Regions from separate parts of the Mesorhizobium onobrychidis genome, predicted to be linked through region 2. Evidence: riboswitches for the same ligand, from Rfam matches in the RefSeq annotation. Region 2 holds a riboswitch; the other holds the start of a gene.
The links. Region 2 has a riboswitch for S-adenosylmethionine ahead of IHQ72_RS35700 (O-succinylhomoserine sulfhydrylase). Riboswitches for the same ligand answer to the same signal wherever they lie in the genome.
Positions count from the first base shown of each region.

Region 1: linked by a shared signal. The riboswitch ahead of metX (homoserine O-acetyltransferase MetX) and the one ahead of IHQ72_RS35700 (O-succinylhomoserine sulfhydrylase) in region 2 are both predicted to bind S-adenosylmethionine.

Region 1 covers NZ_CP062229.1:1,491,892-1,507,019, forward strand. Annotated here, with positions in the region: gene IHQ72_RS07330 (ABC transporter ATP-binding protein/permease) at 1-1,579, shown strand, start outside; gene IHQ72_RS07335 (DUF1194 domain-containing protein) at 1,664-2,476, shown strand; gene metW (methionine biosynthesis protein MetW) at 2,556-3,170, opposite strand; gene metX (homoserine O-acetyltransferase MetX) at 3,286-4,455, opposite strand; SAM riboswitch at 4,575-4,652, opposite strand; gene hisC (histidinol-phosphate transaminase) at 4,962-6,071, shown strand; gene IHQ72_RS07355 (prephenate/arogenate dehydrogenase family protein) at 6,078-7,013, shown strand; gene IHQ72_RS07360 (sugar kinase) at 7,109-8,032, opposite strand; gene IHQ72_RS07365 (DUF2125 domain-containing protein) at 8,087-9,085, opposite strand; gene IHQ72_RS07370 (gamma-glutamylcyclotransferase) at 9,207-9,752, shown strand; gene IHQ72_RS07375 (quinone oxidoreductase family protein) at 9,838-10,818, opposite strand; gene IHQ72_RS07380 (GlxA family transcriptional regulator) at 10,988-11,956, shown strand; gene IHQ72_RS07385 (aldo/keto reductase) at 12,109-13,056, shown strand; gene IHQ72_RS07390 (LysE family translocator) at 13,204-13,821, shown strand; gene IHQ72_RS07395 (lysophospholipid acyltransferase family protein) at 13,828-14,640, opposite strand; gene IHQ72_RS07400 (LysR family transcriptional regulator) at 14,720-15,128, opposite strand, start outside.
Region 2 covers NZ_CP062229.1:7,250,635-7,265,762, reverse strand. Annotated here, with positions in the region: gene IHQ72_RS35735 (magnesium and cobalt transport protein CorA) at 1-379, shown strand, start outside; gene IHQ72_RS35730 (GcrA family cell cycle regulator) at 443-961, opposite strand; gene IHQ72_RS35725 (aspartate aminotransferase family protein) at 1,316-2,515, shown strand; gene argF (ornithine carbamoyltransferase) at 2,533-3,444, shown strand; gene IHQ72_RS35715 (Hsp33 family molecular chaperone) at 3,538-4,572, shown strand; gene apaG (Co2+/Mg2+ efflux facilitator ApaG/CorD) at 4,732-5,124, opposite strand; gene IHQ72_RS35705 (ceramide glucosyltransferase) at 5,350-6,504, shown strand; gene IHQ72_RS35700 (O-succinylhomoserine sulfhydrylase) at 6,552-7,742, opposite strand; SAM riboswitch at 7,817-7,894, opposite strand; gene IHQ72_RS35695 (2'-deoxycytidine 5'-triphosphate deaminase) at 8,020-9,114, shown strand; gene IHQ72_RS35690 (ABC transporter substrate-binding protein) at 9,208-9,981, shown strand; gene araD1 (AraD1 family protein) at 10,156-11,148, opposite strand; gene mmsB (multiple monosaccharide ABC transporter permease) at 11,436-12,728, opposite strand; gene mmsA (multiple monosaccharide ABC transporter ATP-binding protein) at 12,725-14,257, opposite strand; gene chvE (multiple monosaccharide ABC transporter substrate-binding protein) at 14,358-15,128, opposite strand, start outside.

The DNA of each region.
Region 1 (15,128 bases), 1.6 Mb from region 2:
CCTGCACCAGCTTCTGGTCTTTGCCGCCATCGCCGGCGGGCTTGTGGTGCTCAATGTCGGCCAGACCTGGCTCGACCAGATGATCCGGCTGAAGCTGCGCGAGGCGTTGACCCTCGATCTGATCGGTGAATGGATGCGGCCGGCGCGTGCCTTCCGGCTCGCCAACGCCGGCGCCATCGGCGTCAACCCTGACCAGCGGCTGCAGCAGGATGCCGGGCATCTCTCTGATCTCTCTACCGGTCTCGGCATAGGGCTGTTGCAGTCATTCATTCTGCTTGTTTCGTTCGTCGGCGTCTTATGGTCGCTGTCCTCGGGCTTCGTCTTCCATATCGGCGGCTATTCGCTCGCCATTCCGGGCTACATGGTGTGGGCCGCGATCCTCTATGCCGGCACGGCCTCCTGGCTGAGCTGGCTGGTCGGACGGCCGCTCATCCGCTTCAACAGCGACCGCTATACGCGTGAAGCGGAGCTGCGCTCCTCGGTGGTCCGCGTCAACGAGAATGTCGATGCCATCGCGCTTGCGCATGGCGAGGCCGACGCGAGACGACGGCTCGAGCTCGACCTCGGCACGGTGCTGGGCGCGATGCGGCGCATCTACAGCGCCCAGATCAATCTTTCCTGGGTGACCGATACCTATGGCTGGATCACTGTCGTCGCGCCGATCCTCGTCGCCTCGCCGGTCTATTTTGCCGGCGATATCAGCTTCGGCGGGCTGATGATGGCAGTCGGCGCCTTCAACCAGGTGCATGCCTCGTTACGCTGGTTCATCAACAATATCGGCGGTATCGCCGATTGGCGCGCCACGCTGATGCGCGTCGCCGATTTCCGCATCGCGCTCGTTGAAACGGATGTGCTGCACGACAGCGAAGAACGCATCACGATCGGCGAAAACCCGAATGGCGGGCTGACATTCGAGAACCTCGAGGTCGCGTCGCGGGATGGATGTACGAAGCTCGCCGAGCCCCATGTCGAAATCCGCGCCGGCGAGCGCGTCATGATCACCGGAGATCCGCGCGCCGGCAAGACGCTGTTCTTTCGCGCCATTGCCGGTCTGTGGCCGTGGGGAAGCGGGCGGATCGGCATGCCGGCCGGAGAGGTGCCCGCCTTCGTTCCCCGCAAGCCCTATTTCCCGCTCGGCACGCTGCGCGAGGTGCTCAACCACGCCGATGCCGCGCTCAGCGACGCCGACATCTCGGCGGTGCTTGCCGAGGTCGGTCTCGGGCGTCTGTCGTCCTCGCTCGACCGCTCGGCGCGCTGGGAGCGCGAATTGAGCGATGACGAGCAGCGCCTGCTTGCCTTTGCCCGGCTGGTCTTGCGGCAGCCGAAATGGGTGATCATCGACGAGGCCTTGGACACGTTCGACGGCGCGACGCTGAGGCGGGTGCTGTCGATGCTGGAGGCGCGTCTGGCCGACGCCGCAATCCTCAATATCGGCCGAGGCCAGCAGAACATTGAATTCTTTCCACGCTCATTGGCGATCGTGAAAGACATCGAGCGACCGGCTCTCAAGCCAGTCCGTGTCAGGGCCGGCGCGATCGAACCACCCCCGGCCGTCGCCGCAGCCTACCAAGAGACGTAGCCGGCGATACGCAGCCAAGCTTTATTTCGCCGTGATCGCAGCGAAAGATCGCCGGTATCGTTCGGAAGCCTGCGGCATTGGACCATGCTCGACGCGCTTAGCCTGTTTGCCTGCCTCGCCTGCGCTCAGGCAGCACCACTGGCTACGCCCGCCGATGCCATTGCGGTGGACGTCGAACTGGTGCTGGCGGTCGACATTTCGCACTCGATGGACGAAAAGGAATTCGCGCTGCAGCGCGCCGGCTATGTCGAGGCGCTGCGCCACCCCGACTTCATCAATGCGGTGCGTTCGGGTGTGACCGGCCGCATCGCGCTGGCCTATTTCGAATGGGCAGGCACCGTCCGCGACGATGCTGTCATTGCCTGGCAGGTCATCGACAATGCTGAGAGCGCCAACGTTTTCGCCGACAAGATCGAGGCGCGCCCGTTCAGGAGCTTTCGCGGCACCTCGATTTCCGGTGCGCTCGCCTTCGGCGCGGAGCTTTTGGATGGAGCCGCTTTCGACGCGACGCGCAGCGTCATCGACATTTCAGGCGATGGCCCCAACAATACCGGGATGCCCGTCACCACGACACGCGACGCCGTGGTGGCAAAGGACATCGTTGTCAACGGCCTGCCAATCCTGATCAGCCCGTCGCCCAGCTTCAGCCATCTCGACCAATACTATGCCGAGTGCGTTACCGGCGGGCCAGGCTCCTTCGTGCTGCCGGTCTATGCCGCTTCCGAATTCGTGACCGCCATACGGCGCAAGCTGGTCCTGGAGGTCAGCGGTGTTTCCGGTCCCGGGGCCGATCCGGGACCGATCCGGGTCGATGCGGCAGCACCGGTCGACTGTTTGCAAGGCGAGCGCGACCGGCGGTTTTTCTCCGATCCGTATTTTCCGGAACTTAATCGCTAGCTAGACTTGGTCTATGAATGGCGAACAGTCCCAGATGGTCTCCGGACTCTTGCCGGCCGCGCGCCATATGCGACGGCCGTTATCGCTTCAGCAGGAACACCGCTTGCTGGCCAAAGAAATTCCAGAACCACCATGGCATCGACAGGCCGATTTTCTGGCCATTGGCGTCGAGCGCGGTTGCCTTTTCCACCGTTGCGCCGAGCTCTTCGCAGAGATTGACGAAGTCGCGGATGGTGCAGAAATGGATGTTGGGCGTGTCGTACCAGGAATAGGGCAGGTCCTTGGTCACCGGCATCCGCCCTTCGACGAACAGCGAAAGGCGCACCCGCCAGTGGCCGAAATTGGGGAAGGAGACGATGGCGTGCTTGCCGATCCTGAGCAACTCGTCGAGCACCAGCTTCGGGTTGCGGGTCGCCTGCAAGGTCTGCGACAGGACGACGAAATCAAAACCCTTGTCGGGATAGAATTTGAGGTCCTTGTCGGCGTCGCCCTGGATGACGGACAGGCCGCGCGCCACGCATTCGTTGACGCCGCGCTGCGACAGTTCCATCCCGCGGCCGTCGACCTGCTTCGTCGCCTGCAGCAATTCGAGCAGCAGGCCATCACCGGAGCCGACGTCCAGCACCCGCGACTGCGGCGGGATGAGATCGGCGACGACTTCGAGGTCGACGCGCTGGGCGTGGTTGACACTCATGATCGTGCCTTTTGTCTGGCGCATGATCCCGGTCCGAAAAGTCTGCAACTTTTCGGGGTCATGCGCTGATGCCTGGCGCAAGATGCCGGTCCGGAAAGCCTGCAATCTTCAGGGATCATGCGCTGAGCCCCCTGGCGCGAGCCGCCGAGGCGATGAAGCCGTTGATGGCGGCAAACAGCTCCGGCTCGTCGAGCAGGAAGGCGTCGTGGCCGCGATCGGTCTCGATCTCGACGAAGGACACCGAGGCGCCGGCCGCGTTCAGCGCGTGAACGACCGAGCGGCTCTCCTCGGTCGGGAACAGCCAGTCACTGGTGAAGGAGACCAGGCAGAAACGGGTCCTGGTTCCGGCAAAGGCGTCGGCCAGCCGGCCGCCGTGGTCGGCGGCGAGGTCGAAATAGTCCATCGCCCGGGTCATGTAGAGATAGGAGTTGGCGTCGAAGCGGTCGACGAAGGTCATGCCCTGATGGCGCAGATAGCTCTCGATCTGGAAGTCGGCGTCGAAACCGAAGGTGAGCGCTTCACGGTCCTGCAGGTTGCGGCCGAATTTCCGGTGCAGGGCCGCTTCCGACAGATAGGTGATGTGAGCGGCCATGCGCGCCACAGCCAGCCCCTTTTCCGGGCGCTTGCCATGCTCGAAATATTTGCCGCCATGCCAGTCCGGATCGGCCATGACCGCTTGCCGGCCGACCTCATGGAAGGCGATGTTCTGCGAGGAATGGCGCGCGCCGGTGGCGATCGGCAGCGCCGAGAAAACGCGCTCCGGATAGCTCGACGCCCATTGCAGCACCTGCATGCCGCCCATCGAGCCGCCGAGCACCGAGAACAGTTTTTCGATGCCGAAATGGTCGATCAGCATCAACTGCGCCCGCACCATGTCGCGGATGGTGATGATCGGCAGGTCGAGCCCGTGGGGCTTGCCGGTAGCGGGATTGGTCGAGGCGGGGCCGGTGGAGCCGAGGCAGCCGCCGATGACGTTTGAGCAGATGACGAAGAAGCGGCTGGTGTCGATGATCTTGCCGGGGCCGATCAGCACTTCCCACCAGCCCGGCTTGCCGGTCACCGGATTGGTGCTGGCGACATGCTGGTCGCCGGTCAGCGCATGGCAGACGAGGATGGCGTTGGAGCGGGCGTCGTTGAGCGTGCCGTAGGTCTTGTAGGCGATCTGGAACGGTGACAGCAGCGTGCCGGCGTCGAGCTTGAGCGGCTTGTCGGCACCAAAACGCAACACCGGGCTCGACGGCTCGACGGCCTCGTTGTTGGTTCTTTTAGTGCGCAGCGCGACCATCGCATCCTCTTACATTAACCCATCGCGCTTTCCGAAAGTCGATTCCGATTTTCGGTCGATGCGATTGTCCGGCCGGCTACGGACAACAAAAAAACCGGCATTGCCTTCGCAAAGCCGGTTACAGGATGCAAACGGCCCTTTAGCGAGTTGTTTAACGTGGCTGCAAGCCGACCGGCCAAATCACCACGGGATTTCGCCTTTCTTCTAGGACCGGCGCGCCTCGGCGTCAACGCCCAGTCGCTCACGGCCAGTCGCTCACCCATGATCGCCGCCTCTCGACATTCCAGGCCACGGCTTGTATTTCCGCTGCGGCTTCTAGTGTGGTGAATCCGAAATTCGCATCGCGTTGGAGCAGCGCAGTGGGCGAATTTCGGATTCGCCACACTGGCAAACCAATGAATTCTAGTGTGCTGGATTTGAAGTTCCTGAGCGCTGATGCCACCAAAATGGCAGGAACTTCAAATCCACCACACTAGGCGGAAGCGTTCTCGACGGATTTTTGCGATATGAACCAGGCATCGGATCAGGCACGTCCTACGCCCCGCGCGGGGATCATGGACATCGAAGCCTATGTGCCGGGCAAAAGCACGGCGCCGGCCGGCGTTGCCAAGGTCCACAAATTGTCGTCGAACGAGAACCCGCTCGGCCCCTCGCCGAAGGCGATAGAAGCCGCGCGTGACGTCGCGGCCAAACTCGACATATATCCCGACGGCACTGCCAGGCGCCTGCGGGAGGCAATCGCCGAGGTGCATGGCCTCAACCCGGCGAACATCGTCTGTTCCAATGGTTCCGACGAGATTCTGGGCCTGCTTGCGCAGACCTATCTCGCGCCCGGCGATGAAGCTGTTATCACCGAACACGGCTTCATGGTCTACAAGATCTACATCCAGTCGGCAGGTGCTGTCCCGGTGTCGGTCAAGGAAACCAATGAGCGCGCCGACGTCGATGCGATCCTCGCTGCGGTGACGCCGCGTACCAGGATCATCTTCCTCGCCAATCCCAACAACCCGACCGGCACCTATTTGCCGTTCCAGGAGGTGCGCCGCCTGCATGCCGGCCTGCCTCGAAACGTGCTTCTGGTGCTGGATGCAGCCTATGCCGAATATGTCCGCCGCAACGATTATGAAGCCGGCGTCGAACTGGTGGCTGGCGCGGAAAACGTGGTCATGACCCGCACCTTCTCCAAGCTCGGCCTTGGCGGTGCGCGGATCGGCTGGATGTACGCGCCGATGCATGTCATCGACGCGATCAACCGCGTGCGAGGTCCCTTCAACGTCAACGCGACGGCGATCGAGGCCGGCATTGCCGCGATCCGCGACCGCGCCCATGTCGAGCGCAGCGTGGCGCATAACGAGGCCTGGCTGCGATGGGTGAGCGAGGAGTTGACCAAGCTCGGACTGCGGGTGACGCCGAGCGTCGGCAATTTCGTCCTCATCCACTTCCCCGAAGACAAAAAACATTCGGCGGCGGCTGCGGACGATTACCTCTCCGCGCGCGGCTACATATTGCGGCGCGTTTCCGGCTACGGCTTCCCCAATGCACTGCGCATGAGCATCGGCACCGAAGAGGCCAATCGCGGCGTTGTCACCACCCTCGCGACATTTCTGAAAAGCTAGAATACCATGACATCACCGATGTTCGAAAAGATCGCGCTGGTCGGCATCGGCCTGATCGGCTCGTCGCTGGCCCGCGTCATCCGCCGCGAAGGCCTTGCCCGCCACATTGCCATCTCGACGCGCAGCGAAAACACGCTGGCGCGGGCAAGCGAACTCGGCCTCGGCTCTTCCTACACGATGGATGCGAAAGAGGCGGTCCGCGATGCCGACCTGGTTATCGTTTCGGTGCCGGTCGGCTCTTCGGGCGAGGTCGCCGAGGAAATCGCACCGGCGCTGAAGCAGGGCGCGATCCTAACCGATGTCGGCTCGACCAAGGCGTCGGTCATCGCGCAGATGCAGCCGCATGTGCCTGCCGGCGTGCATTTCATTCCCGGCCACCCGCTGGCCGGCACTGAAAAATCGGGTCCGGACGCCGGCTTTGCCGAACTGTTCGAAAACCGCTGGTGCATCTTCACGCCGTTGCCCGGCACCGATCCGGCCGCCTTGGAAAAGCTCTCGGAATTCTGGCGCCGCTGCGGCTCCAACATCGACACGATGGATCCCCAGCATCACGACATGACGCTGGCGATCGTCTCGCACCTGCCGCACATCATCGCCTATAACATCGTCGGCACCGCCGACGATCTGGAGTCGGTGACCAAGTCCGAGGTGATCAAATATTCGGCCTCCGGCTTTCGCGACTTCACCCGTCTGGCCGCCTCCGACCCGACCATGTGGCGCGACGTCTGCCTGCACAACAAGGACGCCATCCTCGAAATGCTGGCGCGGTTCTCGGAAGATCTGGCCTCGCTGCAGCGGGCGATCCGCTGGGGCGACGGCGAAAAGCTGTTCGACCTGTTCACCCGCACCCGCGCCGTCCGCCGCTCGATCATCGAGGCCGGCCAGGACATCGACGTACCGGACTTTGGCCGGCAGGCGGTGGAACATCCTGCCAAGGGATAGAGCATCGGGCCAAAAGGGGGCACCGGTTTTGGGAAAATCCGGTGCTCGAACAAAAAGAGCAGCGGTACGATTCGATTTGAAAGCCCGCCGCTGTCTCAGGCCGGCCAGTGAGCCGCCATCATCGCCAGTGTCTCGGCCCTGTCCGGCGCGCCCAGCCTGCCGCCGAAGCGCAAGCATTTGAGCGCGGCGGCGGCGCTGGCAAAGCGCAATGTCCGTTCGATCGGCATCGCCTCCGCCAGCCCGACGGCAAAGGCGCCGTGAAACACGTCGCCGGCGGCAAGCGTATCCACTGCCTTGATCCTTGGCGCCGTGACATGGCGCACGGACCCAGCCGAGCGGTCGAACCACCAGCTTCCCGCCGCGCCGCCGGTCACCGCGACGAACGCATCGGTGCGTCCGGCCAGCGCTTCACAGGCATCTGGCGGGCCTCGCTCCTCGCCGCAGAGGATGAACGCCGCCGGCTCCGACGCGACGATGTGCGAGGCCAGCGGAAACAGCCGTTCCAGCACGTCTCGTGGCGCGGTGTCGGCGTCCAGTATGGCCGGACGGCCGATTTCGCGCGCCGCCGCCAGGGCCAAAGCTGCTGCGCCCGGCCAGCGCACATCGGCCAGGACAGCGTCGAATGCGGTGAGATCTTGAATGGGGAGCGCCTCGGGGTCGGCCTGGGCGAGCTTGTCATAAAAAGGAACGATGATGCGCTCGCCATGCGTGTCGACCAAGATGGCCGACAGTGCCGACCGCGCGCCGGTGACGCGTCGGACAAAGCTGCAATCGACGCCCTCGGCCTCGATCCCGGCGACCAGCTGATCGCCGACGAGGTCGTCGCCCGCGCTCGCCCATAGCGATACGTCCGCGCCGAGGCGGCGTGCGGCGCAGGCCGCGCTCGAAGCCATGCCCGAGGCGATCTGGACGCCGTCGGATGCAATGAACTTGCCCGGACGTGCCGGAAGCGTGTCGACGCCAAGGATCGTATCGAGCGTCAGCGCGCCAACACTCAGGAGCTTCACCGGGCTGTTCATCTATCTTCCTGTTTCATCATGATCTTCTCCGAACTGGAGGTTCGCAATCATGGTCTAATCGACCGGCTTGATCCTGCCCAGCGGGATAAAACCCAGCGAGGCCTTGCCCTTGACGACCTTGAGGGGCATCGACGGTTCGTTGCCAAGCAGCGCCAGCCCGGCAAAGCCGGTTTTGATCTGGCTCTTCTGCTCCGGGATTGCCTCGCCAAGGATTTCCGCCACCGCCCTTGGGTCGCTGAGCTTGATCATCAAATCGGCGTCGATCAGCCCGTCGGCATCGACCGACACCGGTCCGGAAACGGTGACGCGCGCGGTCCCCGACGACAGATCGAGCTTGCCGATATCCACCGCCTGGCCACGCAGGCTCTCTGTTTGTGTCTTGATCAGCGCCACGCCGTTCTTCAGCGTCACGTCGCCACCGCCGTCGAGCGGCGGCAGCACGCGGCCATCGATCGCCCCTGGATCGATTTCGAGATTGGTGAAACTCCCGGAATAGTCGATGTCCTGGCCGTTCGGACGCAGTTGTCCGGCCGCTGTCCCGGCGCTGAACAGCTCGACCGGGTCTGTGCCATCCGCCGGATCGGTCTGGGCTGACAGGCCCTCGGCCTCCAGTGAAACGCGCCGGGGCAGGGGCCAGGACAGTTTGACGGTCGCTCGCAGATTATCCCAGTCGATCCACAGCGGCGCCATCCCCGGCGCGGAGGCCCTGAGCGGGCCCCGCAGGTCGGCGCCGGGCGACAGGATCTGGGTGATGTGCGTGACGGCGTTGAGGCTGCCGAGGGAGGCGGCGACGTTCCTGTTGTCGTCCTGATAAGCCAGGCTGTCGCAGGAGATGGCGAAGCTCGAGGGATAGCCGCTGACCGTGAGATTGGCGCAGTCCGCCTCGATGCCATTGCCGTTGAGCTCGGCCACCGCTTTGTCGGCTTCGCTCTTGACCTTGTCCGCCAGGTAGAACCAGCCGGCGCTGTAGAGGCCGAACAGCACAAGGATGAAAGCGCCAAGCCAGAAGAGGCGGCGGCGAAAATTCGGCGGACGCTCGTCACTTGACGTCATGCTGCGGCTCTCGCTAGCGCGTGTTGCAGAGGGGACTGTCGTTTCCGGCAACATCAGGTAGACGGAGACGGATTTTAAAAAACACCGATTCCAGTGCGGTGCTGCAACCAGGCTTGGCGATATGGGCGATTTTTGGGTTTTTGGCTACGGCTCGCTGATCTGGCGGCCGGGATTTGCGCATGTCGAGACGCGGCGCGCCCGCCTCCACGGCTATCGCCGGTCGCTGTGCGTCTACTCCTTCGTGCATCGCGGCACGCGCGAACGGCCCGGCCTGGTGCTCGGCCTCGACCGTGGCGGCTCCTGCATCGGATTGGCTTTCCGCGTCCCCGGCGATCTGCGCAACGAAGTCATCACTTATCTACGCGAGCGCGAGCTGGTCACCAATGTCTATCGCGAGCGCATGCTTAGCATTCGCCTCGACAATGACGCTACGAACGGCGAGACGGATGGGGGCGAGACGGTCTCGGCGGTCGCCTATGTCGTCGATCGTGCCCACGAGCAGTATGCCGGCGCGCTCGATGCCGCCGATGCGGCGACCGTCGTTCGCGGTGCCGTCGGCCAGTCGGGAAAGAACGAGGACTACGTGCTCAGCACGCTGGAGCACCTCGAAGCGCTGGGCATCCGCGACCACTGGCTGGAAGAGGTAGCGAAACGGATCGGGTCGTGATCTTCTTTCGTTGTTTGACCATGATCCCGAAAACCGGTTCCCACTTTTTGCGTCGCTGACCTTCGGTTCGGGATCATGGTCCGGGTTACATCCTGAAAATCTGCTTTCCGAGATCGGCGCGATCCAGGCTGTTTGTCACGGCGAGCTCGAACTCCGCCAGCGGATGGATGCCGCCAACAGGGACATGGAAATCGGGTTGGCCGAAGATGTCGACAATCTCGCGCAACACTGGCCGGTCGGCTTCGACAGGCGGCGAAAAGAAGTAGCGGTAGATATTTGCCCTGATCTCGAGGCCGCTCAGCAGCACGTCGAAATTGTGCAGTTCGAAACGCTCGGTGCTCATGCCGCCATTGATAACCATCTGCCCGCCCATCGCCAGGGTGCGGATCAACTCGCCACTGACGGGTCCGCCGACATTATCGATGATCCCGTTCAGCCCGGCGCCGTCGGTCATGTCCATGACTGCTTCCCTGATGCCGACCTTCAAACCCGACAGATCGAGGATGGCGGTGGCACCAAGCCCCTTCAGGTCCAGCCTCTCGCGAGATCGTCGCACGAGCGCAATCACGTTGATGCCGCGCCGTTGGGCGAACTGCATCACCATCGTCGAAACCGATGAATAGCCGGCGGTGACGGCCAGCCACTGTCCAGGCTGCACACGGGAATCCGCCAGCAGGTCCCAGGCGGTGATGGGGTTCACCATCTGCCCGGCGCGTTCGACCGGATAGCCGGCGGGCAGCGGGATCAGCCAAGCGGCCGGAACGGCCGCATATTCAGCCCAGCTGTTGTAGTAGCTGAATGCGACAAGCGTGCCCGGTTTCAAGGCGACGTTCGCGCCCACGGCCTCGACAATGCCGGCGCCATGGTTTCCGGCGATCTGGCGGGGGAAATGCGGCTTCTTCGGTTCGGGATAGAGGTTCTGGATGAACAGAAAGTCGCCAGGGTTGATCGAGGCGGAGACCATCCTGAGCAGCACCTCACCGTCGCCGATTCGCGGCATGGGCACGTCGCCGAGATAGAGCACGTCCTGCGGCGAGCCGATTGCGTCGAATACAACTGCTTTCATGGTGGTCTCCAATAAAGGGCGATCTGGCCATGCAATTTGGACGCGGCCAGATCGCAGGCACCGGTGTTTGCATCGGCGTCGCGGAACCTAAAACCGCTGGCAAAAATCGGAATTGGCAGATTTGACAATCTATGTGCTAAACTTGCCATAGCTGTTCAAAGGAGCCATCTTGGACAATCGTCCCGTCCACGCCGTGATCTGGCTGCCGTCGACGTTCTATTCGGCTGTCGCCGCGACGCTTGTCGAAATGTTCGAGCTGGTAAACACCATTCGCGGCGCGCCGGCGATTTCCTTCGAATTCGTGGCACGGCAGGCCGACGCCACGACGACGCCTGGAATCTCCTTTCACACCAGGCGCGAACCCTCGCAGCGCATGGACCTGCTGATCTTGCTGGCCATGCCCGGCATGCAGATTCCGGAGCTTGTTGCCGCGCTCGAGGAGGAGAGCCGCCACGCCGCGCCGCTTATCGCAAGCGCGCGGCGCGACGGCGCCATCATCGCCGCGCATTGCGGGGCCGGTTACTTCCTGGCAGACGCCGGTCTTCTCGACCGAAAGCGCGCGACGATCTCCTGGTGGCTGAAGACCGATGCCCAGCGCCACTTTCCGAAGGTGCGTTGGGACGCTTCACGTGTGCTGATCCGGGACGGACGGATCTATACTTGCGGCGGCGGTTTTTCAGGCCTGGAGCTCGGCAAGGCGCTTCTGCGCGACCTTGGCTTCGCCAGGGAGGAGCGCCTGGTTCGCAAATTGCTGGTGCTGCCGCCGACGCGGCAGATTCAGACACCCTACGAGTTCCCGCTCACCGATCTGCTGCCCTCGCAAGAGCCGTTCCGCGACCGGCTCGAAACCTTGTCCAGAAAACAGCCCGGAGCGCTCGACCTTGCCTTCCTCGGCGCGCAACTCGGTCTGTCGCCGCGAACGCTTGCGCGCCGGTTTTCCGACGAATTGCACACCACTCCCGGCCGATGGATCCAGGACCGGCGCCTTGAGGCCGCAAAAACACTTCTTGAAAGCACCAAACTCGGTATTTCGGAAATATGTTACCAGGTCGGATACCGGGATACGGCCTCATTCAGCCGGCTTTTCAACCGCGTGGTTGGACTGCCGCCTGGTGAATACCGGCGCCAGAGCCAGTAAACATCGGCTGGAACATAGAGCGCGGCGGATCGCGCCCTTGTGAAGCAGTGGTCCGTCGGAAAGAACGGCCAGGCCTTTGACCTCGGCGCGGTGAGACCTAGGTAAGCGAGGGCTTTTCGCCCGCTCCTTTCCATTCCCCACGGAGATCAGTCTTGCAGAAACGTCGTCTCGGTCAAACCGACCTGTCCATCGCGCCGCTGGTTCTGGGCGGCAACGTCTTCGGCTGGACCGCCGACGAGAAAACCTCTTTCGACCTGCTCGACCGCTTCGTCGGCGCCGGCCTTAACGCCATCGACACCGCCGATTCCTATTCGCGGTGGGTTCCCGGCAACACGGGCGGCGAATCCGAAACCATCATCGGCAAATGGATGAAGAGCCGCGGCAAACGCGACAAGGTCGTGGTGATCACCAAGGTCGGGTCGGACATGGGGCAGGGCAGGAAAGACCTCTCCGCCGCCCATATCGAAAAGGCCATCGATGCGTCGCTGAAGCGGCTGCAGACCGATGTCGTCGATCTCTATCTGTCGCACTGGCCGGACCCGACCACCCCCTACGAGGAAACGCTCGGCGCCTACCAAAAACTGCTCGCCAAGGGCAAGATCCGCCATGTCGGCGCTTCCAATCTCGACGCCGGCCAGTTGCGCGCCGCGCTCGACGTGGCAAGCCTGCGGGGCCTGCCACGCTATGCGGTGCTGCAGCCGGAGTACAATCTCTATGACCGCGCCTCCTTCGATGGGCCGCTGCGCGATCTGTGCATGGCCGAGGATATCGGCGTCATCAGCTATTTCAGCCTCGCCAAAGGGTTTTTGAGCGGCAAATACCGCAGCGATGCCGATCTCGGCAAAAGCGCGCGTGGCGGCGGCGTGAAGGGCTACCTCAACGGGCGCGGCATGCGCATCCTGGCGGCACTCGACGCCGTATCGGGGCGTCACGCGACCAAGCAGGCGGAAGTGGCGCTCGCCTGGGTGATCGCGCGGCCCGGCGTCACGGCGCCGATCGCCAGCGCCACGACGCTGGACCAAGTCGACAGCCTCGTCCGCGCTGCATCATTGAAGCTCAGTCGGGACGATATCGCCGAGCTCGACAGCGCGAGTGCATAGACGCCAGCGCGAAGCGGCGGCTTGATCAAACAGCAGCCAAGAATCGTGCGCGGCCTGCGCCGGAAGGCTCCCTGCACGATCGTTCAAGACGCCCTGGTCTGCCCTGCCATACCATTGCCCGCATCGCGCCTGGATACTGGTAAACAGATGGCCGAACTGGTCTTTTCCCATCCGAAACTATGGCAGCAATTGCTCGCGCTTGTGCTGGCATCGGCGGTCGTGATGGGCAGTCCGGGGCCGGCGACGATAAGCGTCACCGCCGTTGGCGCCGCCTTCGGCCTGCGCGATTCGCTCCGCTACGCCTCGGGCATCATTCTTGGTACAGTCGCCGTGCTTTTGGTCGTGGCGACGGGCATTACGGCCATGCTCGCCTCTGTGCCGAAGCTCGCACCGCTCTTGGCGGTGGCATCCGCAGCCTACATCCTCTACCTCGCCTTCAAGATAGCAACGGCTCCGCCTCTGGCAGCGCGCACCGGCGGGGCGGCACTTCCCACGTTCCTGGGTGGGTTTCTTCTGGCTGTCGCCAACCCGAAAGCCTATGTGGCGATTGCCGCCGTGTTCGGCGGCACGTCGTCCGCCGGTGAGCTCGATGCAGGGCTCAAGCTGGCGATCCTCGCCTCGATGATCGTCGCCATCCATGTCCTTTGGCTTCTCGCCGGGGCCGCGTTTGCGCGCTTCCTGCGCAGACCGCTGGCCTCGCGGATCATCAATCTGACGTTCGCGGCGACACTGGTTTTGACTACGGCGCTGGCTGTGATTCCCTAGGGGATCTTACCGGTCAGGCGGCGGTTCAGGCTGGGGTATCGGAGCCAGTTCCCTCAGCCGCTTCTCCGCCATCGGTGGCAGGGGCGGCGGATTCGGCGCCTGGGACGCCTCGACGAGCAGCTGGTCGCAGGCGGCCTCCGTCTCACCGATCAGGCGTTCCATGAATTCCTCCTTGCCCAATCCCGCCGGGATCGGCGGCAGGAAGCGGGCCTTGATGGTGCCGGGATAGCGCAGGAATTTCCGGCGCGGCCAGTAGAGGCCGGCGACGTGAGCGACCGGCACCACCGGAATGCCAAGCTGGGTATAGAGCTCGACGATGCCGTATTTGTAGGCCGGCTCGTCGCCCGGTGCCCGCCGTGTGCCCTCGGGGTAGATGATCAGCTGGCGGGGATTGCGCGCCAGCTCCTGCCTGGTCGCGGCGACCACCGCTTTCAGCGCCTTCGAGCGGCTGCCGCGGTCGACCGGGATCATCCGCATTTTCAAGATGTACCAGCCGAAGAACGGGATCCAGGTCAGTTCCCGCTTCAGGATGTAGATCGGATCTTGCAGGAAGGGGAAGAAGGCGATCGCGTCCCAGAAGGATTGGTGCTTCGGCGCCAGGATGAATGAACCCTCGGGCAGGTTTTCCTGGCCGGTGATCTCGCTTTTGGTGCCGGCGATCTTGTCATAGAGCCACATGCTGGTGCGCGACCAGAATTTCGGCACAAACCAGGCGCGGTGGCGCGGCGACAGAAAATAGTACGGGGTCCAGAGGATCATCTGGACGATCAGATTGACGTAGAAGACGAGGTTGAACGCCAACGAGCGAATAAGGAGCATGTGGGAAGTGCCCGGTGAGGAGGTGTGCGTTGGTTACACCAAGCGCGGGCAAAAAGGAAACGGTGCGATGGCCCGTTCGTCAGGCCTGCCACGTCGCTTGCATCAGCCGCTTCTTCAGGCGTGGGGCGGCGAAATCGAGGAACGCGCGCAGTTTCACCGGCAGTAGACCCTGGCCGGCATGCACGAGACTAACCGACCATGGCTGCGGCTCGAATGCCTCCAGCACGGCGCAGAGCGTGCCCGACCGCACCGCAGCTGTGATCTGGTACGAGAGCACCCTCGTCATCCCGACGCCGGCAATCGCGGCATCGATCGCCGCTTCCGCGGTATTGACCCGAAGCCGCGAGCGGATCGGAACAGCGAGTTCGGTCTTGCCGGTGGCAAAAGTCCATGCGGCGGGAGCGGTGAGCCCCTCGAAGGTGATGCAGCTGTGTGCCGCGAGGTCTTTCGGCGTCTTTGGCATGCCGTGCTCGGCCAGATAGGCCGGG
Region 2 (15,128 bases):
GCCGCTGGTGGAAGTCTGCCGCCGGCTGACCAGCGCCGACCTGCCGCAGATCCATGCGGCCATGCACCCGCTGTTCCGCGACGTCACCGACCACATCCGCACCGTCCAGGAGAAGATCGACAGCTTGCGGGAGGTGCTCGCATTTGCCTTCGAGGCGAGCCTCCTGGTTGGCCAGAGCCAGGAAACGGCGATCACCAAGAAGCTCGCCTCATGGGCTGCAATCCTGGCGGTGCCGACAGCGCTCGCAGGCATCTACGGCATGAACTTCAACGACATGCCGGAACTTAGGATGGAATATGGCTACCCGGTCGTTCTGGGAGCGATTATTTTGGTCTGCTCGGTTCTCTACTGGCGCTTCCGCAAGAGCGGCTGGCTGTGAAGGAAGCGAATGGCGAATAGGGCAAGAAACGACCTTGCGCCTTTCGCAAAGGCTATTCGCTATTCAGCGACTGCGCCGCCGCTCCGAAGCGGGCTGAAACGCAATGCGAGCGTGGTACTTGCAATAGGGTCCGGTTTCGGCCGCGTCGTTGCCGCAGAAATGGAACTCTTCCGAAAGCGGATCGCCATTCGGCCATTTGCATGTCCGCTCGGTCAACTCGACGAGTTGCAGATGCCGCGAGATCGGCACGACGACGTTCTCGACCGGACGGACGTAATGACGCGCCACCGGTACGGTGTCGAATTGCGCCTGCAGCGCGGTCGCGCCGATCGACGTGGTGATATGCCGCGCGGTGCTTGCCGCCCGCGACACCGATTTCTGGACGCTCGATCCTTGCACGCTCTTCTTCTGGCGTGCCGGCGTGGCGGTCGAGCGTCCGCGGCCCGACAGTTTCAGCCGATGCACCTTGCCGATGACGGCATTGCGGCTGACGCCCCCGAGCTGTGCGGCGATCTGGCTGGCGCTCAGTCCCTCCGACCACAATTTTCTAAGAAGTTCGACCCGCTCGTCAGTCCAATTCATGAGACCGCGCTCCTGCTGAAATGTGCGGCGATCGGAATCCTTCCACGATCCGGCTTCCGCCGGGCAGACACCACATATATCGGGTGATTAGGTCCGCCGCACGAAATCTAGTTATTTCTCGACTACAATTACCTTATGCGCTGACTCGGTGACAAGAGTCTGAGGGCCAACACGAATCGGTTTTTTCGGTTTTCCCCAACTTGCCCGGTCGCTGATGAGCCGGCGTCTCGCTGGAGAGCTTGCCGCGCGTCCTTGCGCGACGTTTTCGTTGACTTCATGGCCGAAAAACACGATAAGCCGCAAAGGCCGCCGCTTTGGCGGCTTTTTGATTTTCCGGTTCCGGAGACGCATATAATGAGCGGTTCGGCGCTTTTCGAGACCTTTACCCGCGCACCCCTGGCCTTCGACCATGGGGAAGGCACTTGGCTGGTCACCGACAAGGGCGAGCGATATCTCGATTTTGGCGGCGGCGTCGCCGTGAATTCGCTGGGCCATAGCCATCCGCATCTGGTCTCGGCACTCACCGAGCAGGCGGCCAAGGTCTGGCATGTCTCGAACCTCTACGAGATTCCGGGGCAGAGCCGTCTGGGCGAGCGGCTGGTCGACGCCACCTTCGCCGACAAGGTGTTCTTCACCAATTCCGGCGCCGAGGCGCTGGAATGCGCCATCAAGACGGCGCGGCGCTACCACTTCGTCAAGGGCCATCCCGAGCGCTTTCGCATTATCAGCTTCGAAGGCGCCTTTCATGGCCGCACGCTGGCGACCATCGCCGCCGGCGGCCAGTATAAATACCTGGAAGGCTTCGGACCCAAGGTCGAAGGTTTCGACCAGGTCGGCTTCGACGACATCGACGCCGCCGAAAAGGCGATCACGCCCGAGACCGCCGCGATACTGATCGAGCCGGTGCAGGGCGAGGGTGGCATCCGCCCGGTGCCGACGCAGTCGCTGAAGCGGCTGAGGCAGCTCTGCGAACAGCATGGCCTGCTCCTGATCTTCGATGAGGTCCAGTGCGGCATCGGCCGCACCGGAAAACTGTTCGCGCATGAATGGGCTGGCGTCACGCCCGACATAATGGCGGTTGCCAAGGGCATCGGCGGCGGCTTCCCGATGGGCGCCTGTCTCGCCACCGACGAGGCGGCCGTCGGCATGACCGCCGGCGTGCACGGCACGACTTTCGGCGGCAATCCGCTGGCGATGGCGGTCGGCAACGCCGTGCTCGACGTGGTGCTGGAAGACGGCTTCCTGGAGGATGTCCAGCGCAAGGCGTTGCTGCTGAAGCAGGGGCTGGCGGGCGTCGCCGACGAGTTTCCTGACATCATCGAAGACATCAGGGGCACAGGCCTGATGCTCGGCCTGAAATGCGCCGCACCCAACACCAAGGTGAACATGGCGTTGCGCGACCAGCATCTGCTTGCGGTTCCGGCCGGCGACAACGTTCTTCGCCTGCTGCCGCCGCTCACCGTCACCGACGCCGAGATCCATGAGGCGCTCGACCGCATCCGTGCCGGCGCCCGGGGCCTGGCCGATGCCATCGCCGCGGCTGCCGCGAAGTAACAGTCGAAAGACCCCAAATGAGCCTTCGCCATTTCACTGATCTTTCCGCCGTTTCCGAGGGCGATCTGCGCTTCATGCTGGACGATGCCGTGGTGCGAAAGGCAAGGCTCAAGGCTGGCGAGCGGACAAAACCGCTCGAAGGCAAAGTGCTGGCGATGATCTTCGACAAACCGTCGACGCGCACGCGCGTGTCCTTCGACGTCGGCATGCGCCAGCTCGGCGGCGAGACCATCATGCTGACCGGCACCGAGATGCAGCTCGGCCGCTCCGAAACCATCGCCGACACGGCCAAGGTGCTGTCACGCTATGTCGATGCGATCATGATCCGAACCACATCGCATGACCGGCTGCTGGAGCTGACCGAGAACGCCACCGTTCCCGTCATCAACGGGCTGACCGACGATACCCACCCCTGCCAACTGATGGCCGACATCATGACCTTCGAGGAGCATCGCGGTCCGGTCGCCGGCAAGACAATCGCCTGGACTGGCGACGGCAACAACGTGCTGCATTCCCTGCTGGAGGCCTCGGCGCGGTTCCGCTTCAACCTCAACGTCGCCGTGCCGGAAGGCAGCGAGCCGGCGCAGAAGCATGTCGATTGGTCGACGGCGCATGGCGGCAAGTTGCACTTCACCCGCTCGCCCGAGGAGGCGGTCCACGAGGCCGACTGCGTCGTCACCGACTGCTGGGTGTCGATGGGCCAGGAGCACCGTGCTCGCGGCCACAATGTCTTCTCCCCCTACCAGGTCAATGCGGCGCTGATGGCGAAGGCAAAGCCGGACGCATTGTTCATGCACTGCCTGCCGGCGCATCGCGGCGAGGAGGTCACCGACGAAGTCATCGACGGGCCGCATTCGGTAGTGTTCGACGAGGCCGAGAACCGGCTCCACGCCCAGAAGGCGGTTTTGGCCTGGTGTCTGGGCGCTTGATCCGGGCCACCTTGATCCGGCACTGCGTGGTGCCTATCTCAGGCGCATCACGCAAATCGAGCGCGTTTCGACGCATGCGCCCCGGAGGGCGGCATGGCCGCGCCCTGGAGCTTTGTCATGTTGGAAACTCATCAATTGGCTGAACAACAACCCAAACTCGGCGAATTCGGCTACGCTGGCGACGATCATGTCGTGCCCTTCGAGGTCGGCCCGCTCGACGTGCGTGGCCGCACCGTCCAGCTCGGGCTGATGCTCGACGCGATCCTCAGCCGTCATGACTATCCCGAGCCGGTCGCTCGCCTGCTGGCGGAAGCCTGCGTGCTGACGGTGCTGCTCGGCACCTCGCTCAAGTTCGAAGGCAAGTTCATCCTGCAGACCCGCACGGACGGACCGGTCGATATGCTGGTGGCGGATTTTTCCACGCCGCATGCGCTACGCGCCTACGCGCGCTTCGACGCCGACCGGCTGGAGGCTCTGACGTCTGCCGGTGAGACTTCGCAGCAGACGCTGCTCGGCAGCGGTGTCCTGGCGCTGACGATCGACCAGGGCGCCCACACGCAGCGCTATCAGGGCATCGTCCAGCTCGAAGGCGAGACGCTGGAGCAGGCCGCGCGCACCTATTTTCGGCAGTCGGAACAGATCCCGACCGATCTCAGGCTCACGGTGGCCAAGCTGTTGACGCCCGGCGTCGGCGGCGCCCGCGAGCAATGGCGTGCCGGTGGCATCCTGGCGCAGTTCCTGCCTCAATCGCCGGACCGCATGCGCGTGCCCGATCTTCCGGGCGGCGACGGCGATCCGCGCCAGGAGATCCACGATCCGGCCGACAATTCCTGGCAGGAACTGCTGGCGTTGCTTGGCACCATTGAGCCGACGGAACTGATCGACCCGACGATCGGCGCCGAGCGGCTGCTTTACCGGCTGTTCCACGAGCACGGCGTGCGCGTCTTCGGCGGCGTACCGGTTGCCGACCAGTGCTCATGCTCCAGGGAGAAGATCCGCGGCATTCTCGGAGGCTTCTCCGCCGACGAGATCAGGGACAGCACCGAGGATGGCGGCATTCACGTCGCCTGCGAATTCTGCTCGAAACAATATGACTTCGACCCGGCGGAGTTTGCCGCCGCGCAATAACGAGCGTCAGTGCTGCCTATCTGCCCGCTGGCATTCTTCCAATGGAAGTAGGAATCGCCAAATACCGAGTGCGGTGCCTTCGCAGAACTTGGGTTCCTCGCCCGACGGAGTGGGGCCACCTCTCCCCCGCTTCGCGAGGGCGAGGAACTCAAGTGAGCGTCAATTGACGGTGCGCCGCGTGCCCGGCAGGTCGAGCGAAAAGGCGGGGATGGCGACATCGAACGTCTCGCCCCGCTTGTTGCGCATCGTGTAGTGGCCGACCATGATGCCGGATGGCGTTGAGAGCGGGCACCCAGACGTGTATTGATAACTGTCGCCGGGGTTGAGTTCGGGCTGGTCGCCGACAACGCCGGCGCCGCGCACTTCCTCAACCCGGCCGGTGCCGTCGGTGATGTGCCAATAGCGTGACAGAAGCTGCACGAATTCATCCGACTGGTTGTCGATGGTCACCTGGTAGCCCCAGACATAGCGGTTCTCCGACGGGTCGGAGCGATCTTCCAGATAGAACGGCCTGACCTGTACTTCGATGTTGCGCGTGACGGCGCTGTACATAGACTACTCCACAATATGTAGACGGAACTTTCGACGCTCTCCGCAGCTTGGTCAACGGGGTGCTTCCCGTCGCTGCCCGCCTCCTTTGCGCGCAGGTGCCGAAGAACAATGTCATTTAAGTGACACATGACAATGATGGTGTGCAGGGCCGGGCGACTCAGCATTCTGTCGAACTGTTGAAACGGCTTTCATGCGGGCGGTTTTTTCTGGAGTGACCAGATATCGATGGAATTGACAGTCACCGCCGCCTTGCTTTCCACAGCTCTGCTTCTTGTCAATCTCGCCAGCATCCTGCTCGCTTCGTTGAAGCTGAAGCGGCCTGGCAGGATCACACCGCCAGCGGGCAAGGCGCAGCCGGTGTCGATCGTCGTGCCGTCGCGCGGCGTCGAACCGTTTGCCGAGGAAACGCTCGAGCGCGCCTTCTCTCTCGACTGGCCGCGCTATGAACTCATCTTCTGCGTCGCCCATGCCGACGACCCGGTGGTCGGGCCGATCACCGACGCGATCGCCCGCTTTCCGGCCGTGCCGGCCCGGCTGCTCGTCGGCGACGACCGCATCAGCGGCAATCCGAAACTCAACAATTGCGTGAAGGGCTGGGAGGCAGCGCGACACCGCTGGGTCATCCTTGCCGATTCCAACGTCCTGATGTCGAGGGACTATGTCCAGCATCTGATGGCGGCATGGCGGCCGGACACTGGCCTTGTCTGCTCGACGCCGATCGGCTCGCGGCCGGACGGGTTCTGGGCGGAGGTCGAATGCGCTTTCCTCAACACGCTGCAGGCGCGCTGGCAATATACCGGCGAGGCGCTCGGCCTCGGTTTCGCCCAGGGCAAGAGCATGTTGTGGAACAAGCTCATGCTCGACGCCAATGGCGGCATCCGTGCGCTTGCCGCTGAGATCGCCGAGGATGCCGCCGCGACCAAGCTGGTCAACGGGCTTGGACTGCGCGTCAATCTCGTCGCCTCGCCCTTCGAGCAGCCGCTCGGTTTGCGCACGTTTGGCGAAATCTGGTCGCGCCAGGCCCGCTGGGCACGCCTGCGCCGGGTCACCTTCCCCCTGTTCTTCGCGCCAGAAATATTGGTCGGCGCGGCGGTTCCGCTGGCGCTTGCGCTGATTGCTGCGGCCGGCGCCGGCTTCAGCCTGTCGGCAACCGCCGTCGCCGTGCTGGTAGTCGCCTATCTCCCGGAATGCGCTCTCGCCTCGGCCAAGGGCTGGCACCTGTCGCTGCGCATGATCCCGGCGATGGTTGCGCGGGACGTGATGCTTCCCGCCATCTGGGTGCGCGGCTGGCTCAGCGGTGCCGTCGACTGGCGCGGCAACACGATGACCATCCACACCAGCGCCGTTGCGGAATTGGAAGAGACCCCGTCGGGCGCCTGACCGCGCCTGCTTTTGACAATTCGAGCGAAGCCGTTCGGCGCGTATCCCTATCTGGCGGCTTTCAGTGCCTGCTCGATGTCTTCGAGCAGGTCGTCTGTGTCCTCCAGGCCGACGGACAGCCTGAGCGTGCCTGGCCCGATGCCGAGTTCGGCACGCGCCTCATCGCTCAGATTCTTGTGCGTCGTCGTCGCCGGGTGGGTGATCAGGCTCTTTGCATCGCCGAGATTGTTAGAGATCAGCACGATATCGAGCGTGTTCTGGAAGGCGAAAGCCGCCTGTTTGCCGCCCTTGACGTCGAGGCAGATCAGCGTCGAGCCGCCCGACATCTGCTTCTTGACGACCGCCGCTTGCGGGTGATCGGCGCGGCCGGGATAGATGACGCGGGCGATCTCCGGCTGCTCGGCGAGGAAGTCCGCGATCCGGCCGGCACTTTCCGTCTGCTGGCGCACGCGCAGCGGCAGCGTTTCCAGGCCCTTCAGCAGCGTCCAGGCATTGAACGGCGACAGGCTGGGACCGGTGTGGCGGAAATAGTCGTGCAGGTTCTCGTCGATCCACTTCTTGTCCGACAGGATGACGCCGCCGAGGCAGCGCCCCTGGCCGTCGATGTGCTTGGTCGCCGAATAGACGACGATGTGGGCGCCGAGTTGCAACGGCTTCTGCTGTAAGGGCGTGGCAAAGACGTTGTCGACGATCAGCCGCGCGCCGATCGAATTGGCAAGCGAGGCGACGGCTGCGATGTCGACGACTTCCAGCGTCGGATTGGTCGGGCTTTCAAGGAAGAACAGCTTTGTGTTGGGCCTGACCGCCTTTTCCCAATTGGCGATTTCGGTGCCATCGACCAGCGTCGCCTCGATGCCGTATTTCGGCGCCAGCGTTTCGACCACCCAGCGGCAGGAGCCGAACAGCGCGCGCGCCGCCACTATGTGGTCGCCGGCCTTGGCGCTGCACAGCAACGCCGCTGTGACCGCCGCCATGCCGGATGCGGTGGCGCGGGCATCTTCGGCACCTTCCAGCGCACACATGCGCTTCTCGAACATGTCGACAGTCGGATTGGCATAGCGCGAATAGATGAAGCCCGGTTCCTCGCCCTTGAAGCGGGCTTCCGCCGCCTGCGCCGTGTCGTAGACATAGCCTTGCGTGAGATACATCGCCTCGGAGGTTTCGCCGAAGCCGGAACGTAGCGTTCCCGCATGCACGAGGGCGGTCTGAGGCTTCCAGTTGCGCTTGTTGCTCGTCATCACCTTGTTCCAAACACCAAAAATGGTCCAAACACAAAAAAACCGGCCGCGAAAGTCGCAACCGGTCCATACGGCCTTTCGGCCCGACGGTCCTTTAGCGACTTGTTTAACGTGGCTGCAAGCCGACCGGCCAAATCACCACGGGATAACGACCCTTTAGACCTGCACCGCGCTTGCGTCAATTGCCGGCATGATTAAGAGGTTTGTACCAGTAGGTTCCGTGGCAAGGACCTGCAAAAAAACGAGACCTCGCCCGGCCTTCGAGCGGAGCCAGACTTTGCGGCAGACAGGCATTCTTCCCGATCAGGACATTTCCGCGCTGTTTCAGTCGGGCGCGCTGAAGTCGCCGCGCGCGCTTGATGCCGACCAGGTCCAGCCGGCCAGCCTCGACCTCAGGCTTGGCGACAAGGCCTGGCGGGTGCGCGCCTCCTTCCTTCCCGGCCCCAACCACAGGGTTGCTGAAAAACTCGACCGTCTGAAGCTGCACGAAATCAATCTCGCGGACGGTGCGGTGCTGGAGACGGGCTGCGTCTATATCGTGCCGCTGCTCGAGAGCCTGGCGCTTCCGGCAAACATCTCCGCCTCCGCCAACCCGAAGAGCTCGACCGGACGGCTCGACATCTTCACCCGCGTGATGACCGATCGTGGCCACGAGTTCGACAAGATCGCTGCCGGCTACAACGGCCCGCTCTATCTGGAAGTCAGCCCGCGCACCTTTCCGATCGTTGTCCGCGCCGGCTCGCGGCTGTCTCAGATCAGGTTCCGCACCGGCAATGCACTTTTGTCGGAAAGCGAGCTGCACGAATTGCACCGTGCCGAGACGCTCGTCGCCACCGAGCCACCGAACATTTCCGGTGGCGGCATCGCGCTGTCGATCGACCTCGATGGCGACAAGGACGGGCTGGTCGGCTACCGCGGCAAGCACCACACCGGCCTGGTCGATGTCGACAAGCGCGCGGCACAGGATGTCGTCGATTTCTGGGAGCCGCTTTACAAGAGCGGCGCCGGCGAACTGGTGCTCGATCCGGACGAATTTTATATCCTCGTCAGCCAGGAAGCGGTGCATGTGCCGCCGCTCTATGCCGCCGAGATGACGCCATTCGATCCGCTGGTCGGCGAATTCCGTGTCCATTATGCCGGTTTTTTCGATCCGGGCTTCGGTCATTCGGCGGCCGGCGGCACCGGCAGCAGGGCGGTGCTCGAAGTGCGCAGCCACGAAGTGCCGTTCATCCTCGACCACGGCCAGATCGTCGGGCGGCTGGTCTACGAGCACATGCTGAAGCGGCCGCAGGCGCTCTACGGCACTGATCTCGGCTCGAACTACCAGGCACAGGGCCTGAAACTGTCCAAGCATTTCCGCGCCGCGCGCTGATCGCCGATTAAATCAGACTGTGCTTGCCTGACCTTGTGGGCCGTGCTTGGTTGTGCCCAACCGTTAAGGTGGTTGGAACCAAGGGAACAAGAAATGCAGATTTCAAGATGGATCGCATCGACAGCAGCCGCTGCCATGCTGGTGATGGCTGCCGGGTCCTTGTCGGCGCAAGCACAGGAAAAGTTGAAGATCGCCACCGAAGGCGCTTATCCGCCGTTCAACACCATCACCGCGGATGGCAAGCTCGTCGGCTTCGACATCGACATTGCCAATGCGCTTTGCGCTCAGATGAAGGTCGAATGCGAACTTGTCACGCAGGACTGGGACGGCATGATCCCAGCGCTTCAGGCCAGAAAATTCGATGCCATCATCGCGTCCATGAGCATCACCGAGGAGCGCAAGAAGCAGGTCTCCTTCACCAACAAATACTATACGACGCCGCTTTCGCTGGTGGCCTTGAAGGACAGCGATATTGCCTCGACCGAACCCGCAGCACTCGCCGGCAAGACAGTCGGCGCGCAGGCTTCGACCACCCAGGCCGACTATGCCCAGGATGTCTATATCAAGGCCGGCGCCGAGGCGAAGCTCTACCCGACCCAGGAGGAGGCGGTCGCCGACCTGATGAACGGCCGTCTCGATGCCGTCCTCTCAGACAAATTCGTGCTGATGGACTGGATGAAGAAGTCGAGCGACGGCTGCTGCAAGATGGTCGGCGACGTCAAGGGCACTGAGACCGAAGCCGGTATCGCCGTGCGCAAGGAAGACAATGCGCTGCGCGAAAAACTCAACGCGGCGATCGATGCGATCGTCGCAGACGGCACCTACAAGAAGATCCAGGCCAAATATTTCGATTTCGATATTTATTGAGGTCAGGCGTCCTTTCCTTCTCCCCTTGTGGGAGAAGGTGGATTGGCGCGCAGCGCCAAGACGGTTGAGGGGTGCTGGACGGAGTGAGGGGTTGGCGTTCCCTGGAACACCCCTCATCCGACCGAGCTTCGCTCGGCCACCTTCTCCCACAAGGGGAGAAGGAGAGGTGCCACTTTACAGCGCCTTCACCGCCACCTTCACCGGCTGCTCGATTTCAAGCGGGTTGCGCAGCGGCAGGCCGAAATCCCTGGCCTCGATCTCGAACACGTCGCCGGCCTCGGTCCTGACGCCGTCGGCGAAGGACAGCGTTGCCGTGCCGAACATGTGCACATGCACGTCGCCCGGCTGGCGGAAGGCCGAATATTTGAAGTGGTGATGTTCGAGATTGGCAATGGTATGCGACATGTTCGCCTCGCCCGACAGGAACGGCTTTTCCCACAGCAGCTTGCCGTCGCGGACGATGCGCGAGGAGCCCCGGACGTCCGACGGCAGTTCGCCAATCAGGATCTCCGGCCCGAACGAAGCGTTGCGCAGCTTGGAATGCGCGAGGAAAAGATAGTTCACGCGCTCGGTGACATGGTCGGAAAACTCGTTTGACAGCGTGAAGCCGACGCGGAAAGGGGCGCCGTCGTCGCCGATAACATAGATGCCGGCGACTTCCGGCTCCTCGCCGGCATCCTCGGCGAAGGCGGGCGACAGAAGTGCCGCACCGGGCGCCACCGCCATGGTGCCGTTGCCCTTGTAGAACCATTCCGGCTGCACGCCCGTCTGGCCCTTGGCCGGCTTGCCGCCCTCCAGCCCCATGCGGAACATCTTCATGGAATCGGTGAGTTGCTCCTCGCCGTCGGTGCTGAGCTTCTTGTGCATGGAATCGCGGGTCGCGGCGGAGCCGAGATGTGTCAGTCCGGTGCCGGTGAGGTGGAGATGCGCCGGGTCGGGATGGTTGATTGGCGACAACAGCCGCCCCTTCTTGTAGGCGGCATCGAGGTCGACCGCTTCACCGAAGCCCTTGCGCTCGATGAGGGCGACAAGTCCGGTGCCTGTGCGCGCGGCCTCCATCGCCAGCGAATAGACGCTGCGGGCGCCGTTGATGATCCGGGTCTTGCCGCCGTTGCGGGCAACGACGCGGATGGTCTCTGCGTCGTCGAGGATCTGGGAGATCAGCATGATGTACCCTCTCTCAATTGCCTTTGGCCTGGCTGCCGGGTTGGCAAACCTTGACCAGCGCGGCTTGGATGGTATCCGCGCCACTGGTGAACTCTTCGTCCGGATTGCGCTCGCGGGCCCGGTCCCTGGGGGACTTCTTTGCGCCGCCCGGCAGCGCCGCGATGTGACCCGTGCCTCCTAAAAGCGCGCCGCGTTTGAAAGGGGGCCCGCTTTAATCCTTGTTTTTATGCATGTTGTTGTCCCAACACGCTGCACACGTTTGGCGACATGCATGTGTTCCCTCGCCCTCAAGCCTTGTTCTTGTTGTAGACGTCGAAGACCACGGCGCCGAGCAGCACCAGGCCTTTGACCACCTGTTGCCAATCGACATTGACGCCCATGATCGACATGCCGTTGTTCATGACGCCCATGATGAAACCGCCGACCACCGCGCCAATAACCTGACCGACGCCGCCCATCGCCGAAGCGCCGCCGATGAACACGGCGGCGATGACGTCGAGCTCGCTGCCGAGGCCGGCCGCCGGCACCGCCTGGCCAAGGCGCGCCGCAATGATCAGCCCGCCGAGCGCCGAGAGCACGCCCATATTGATGAACACCATCAGGGTCAGCCGCTCGGTCTTGATACCCGATAGCTGCGCCGCCTTGGCATTGCCGCCCATTGCGTAGATACGGCGGCCGACTGTCATGCGTTTGGTGACGAAGACGAACAGCGCGATCAGCACGCCCATCACCACGAGAACGATTGGCAGACCTCTGTAGGTGGCGAATTGGTAGACCAGAAACAGCGCCAGAGCGCTGGTCACCAGGGTCTTGACGACGAACAGCGTGAAGGGTTCGGCTTTGTAGCCATGCCGCTCGCGGCTGCGCCGTGCCCTGAGTCCGAAATAGGCATAGGCGAGCACGGCAACGAGGCCGATCACGATCGTCGTCATGTGCAGCGTCAGCCCGCTGCCGACGATGGTCTTGCCGGCGGCGTTCACGACCGGCGGGATCAGCGTCAACGAGCCGATCACGTCCGGAATGAAGCCGGAACTGAGCGCCTTGAAGCCGGCTGGAAGCGGCCCCACGGAAGACCCGCCACCCAGCAGCGCCTGGCAGATGCCGCGGAAGATCAGCATCCCCGCCAGCGTGACGATGAAGCTAGGTATTCGGTGATAGGCGATCCAGTAGCCTTGTCCCGCGCCGATCGCGCCGCCGATGATCAGGCAGATGATCGACACCACCAGCGGATTGCTGAAAGGGCCGAGAGGCCAGATGACCATCATCATCGCCGCCAGCGCGCCGATGAAACCGGCGACGGACCCGACGCTGAGATCGATATGGCCGGAGACGATCACCAGCAGCATGCCCAGCGCCATCACGATGATGAAGCTGTTCTGCTGCACCAGGTTACTCAAATTCACCGGCTTGAACAGCGTTCCGGACGTCGTGTACTGGAAGAATACCATGATGGCGATAAGCGCCAGGATCAGGCCGTATTCGCGCAGGTTGGTGACCAGCGCCGAGACGGCAACGCGCGGCCCCTGCTGCACATCTTCGGCGACGCCGCTTTTCGGGACGGGAGCGCTTTCGGTGCTCATGATGCTTTTCCTTCTCCGCGAACGATGGCGCGCATAATCTTTTCCTGGCTGGCATCGCTCGCCGCCATTTCGCCGACGATACGTCCTTCGTTCATGACATAGATGCGGTCGGTGATGCCGAGCAGTTCGGGCATCTCCGACGAGATGACGATGATCGCCTTACCCTCCGAGGCGAGACGCGCGATGATCGTGTAGATTTCATACTTGGCGCCAACGTCGATGCCGCGCGTCGGCTCGTCGAGGATCAGCACCTCCGGATTGGCGAACAGCCACTTCGACAGCACCACCTTCTGTTGATTGCCGCCCGATAGATTGCCGGTCATCTGATAAACGCTGGACGAGCGGATGTTGGTCTTGGCCTTGTAGTCGTTGGCGACGGCGAGCTCGCGCATGTCGTCGATCACGCTATGGCGCGACACGCCGGGAAGATTGGCCAGCGTGATGTTGTGCTTGATGTGATCGATCAGGTTGAGACCGTAGGTCTTGCGGTCCTCGGTGACGTAAGCGATGCCGTGTTCCACTGCCTTGCTGACAGAGGAGACATCGATGGGCTTGCCCTTGAGCAGCACCTCGCCGGTGATGCGGCGGCCATAGGAGCGGCCGAACAGGCTCATCGCGAATTCGGTGCGTCCAGCGCCCATCAGCCCGGCGATACCCACCACCTCGCCCTTGCGGACGTCGATGTCGATGCCCTTGATCACTTGCCGCTCGGCATGGATCGGGTGATAGACCGACCAGTTCCTCACCTGGAGCACGATCTCACCGATCTCGGGCTCGCGCGACGGATAACGGTCGTCTAGCGAGCGGCCGACCATCGAGGTGATGATGCGGTCTTCCGAAATGTCTTTCTTAGGCAGCGTCTCGATGGTCCGCCCGTCGCGGATGATCGTGACCTTGTCGGCGACCCGGTTGATCTCGTTGAGCTTGTGCGAGATCAGGATCGAGGTGATGCCCTGCCGCTTGAATTCGAGCAGCAGGTCGAGCAGCGCTTGGCTGTCCTTTTCGGACAGGCTCGCCGTCGGTTCGTCGAGGATCAGCAGCTGCACTTCCTTGCTGAGCGCCTTGGCGATCTCGACCAATTGCTGCTTGCCGACACCGATATTGGTAATCAACGTCTTGGGGTCTTCCTTAAGGCCCACCTTCTTGAGCAGAGCGCTGGTGCGCGTCTCGTTGGCGTTCCAGTCGATGACGCCGTATCTGGCATGCTCGTTGCCAAGAAAGATGTTTTCGGCGATCGACAGCATCGGAACCAGCGCGAGTTCCTGGTGGATGATGACGATGCCGCGGCGCTCGCTGTCGTGGATGCCCTTAAAATGGCACTCATCGCCGCGATAGATGATTTCGCCGTCATAAGTGCCGGATGGATACACGCCCGACAGCACCTTCATCAGCGTCGACTTGCCGGCGCCGTTCTCGCCGACAACGGCGTGAATCTCGCCTTCCTCGACGCTGAGGTTGACATTCGACAGCGCCTTGACGCCGGGAAACGTCTTGGTGATGTCACGCATCTCCAAAATCGTCGAGGCCATCAGGAATACCACTCCTCCGAGGTCCGGAAACAATACCGGGGTCGCTCGCTAACCAAAAGGGGTCCTGCGCTACGCAGGACCCCGGTTTTTACAACTGCGGTTACTTCAGCTCTTCGGCCTTGATGTAGCCGGAATCGACCACCAGCGCCTGGTAGTTCGACTTGTCGACCTCATGCGGCGTCAGCAGGATCGAGGGGACGACCTTGACGTCGTTGTTGTAGGTCGTGGTGTCGAGGCCTTCCGGCTTGCCGCCCGAGAGCACCTTGTCGACGAGCTCGACCGTCGCCTTGGCGAGTTCGCGGGTGTCCTTGAACACCGTCGAGTACTGCTCGCCGGCGATGATCGCCTTGACCGAAGCGGTTTCGGCGTCCTGGCCGGTGACGATTGGCCAGGGCTGATCGGCCGTGCCGTAACCGACGGCGCGCAACGAGGCGATGATGCCGCGCGACAGACCGTCATACGGCGAGAGCACGCCATCGACGCGGCTGCCATCCGAGTAGTTGGCGGACAGCAGATTGTCCATGCGGGCTTGGGCGGTCGCCGCCAGCCAGCGGAGCGTGCCGACCTTGTCCATGCCCATCTGGCCGGACTTCACCACGAGGGTCTTGTCGTCGATCAGCGGCTGCAGAACGGACATCGCGCCGTCGTAGAAGAAGAAGGCGTTGTTGTCGTCCGGCGAACCGCCGAACAGCTCGATGTTGAACGGACCCTTGTTTTCCGGATAGCCGAGGCCCTTGAGCAGCGATTTGGCCTGGATGACGCCGACGCCGAAATTGTCGAACGTGGTGTAGTAGTCGACATTCGGGGTCTTCTTGATCAGCCGGTCATAGGCGACGACGACGACGCCGGCGTCAGCCGCCTTCTGCAGTGC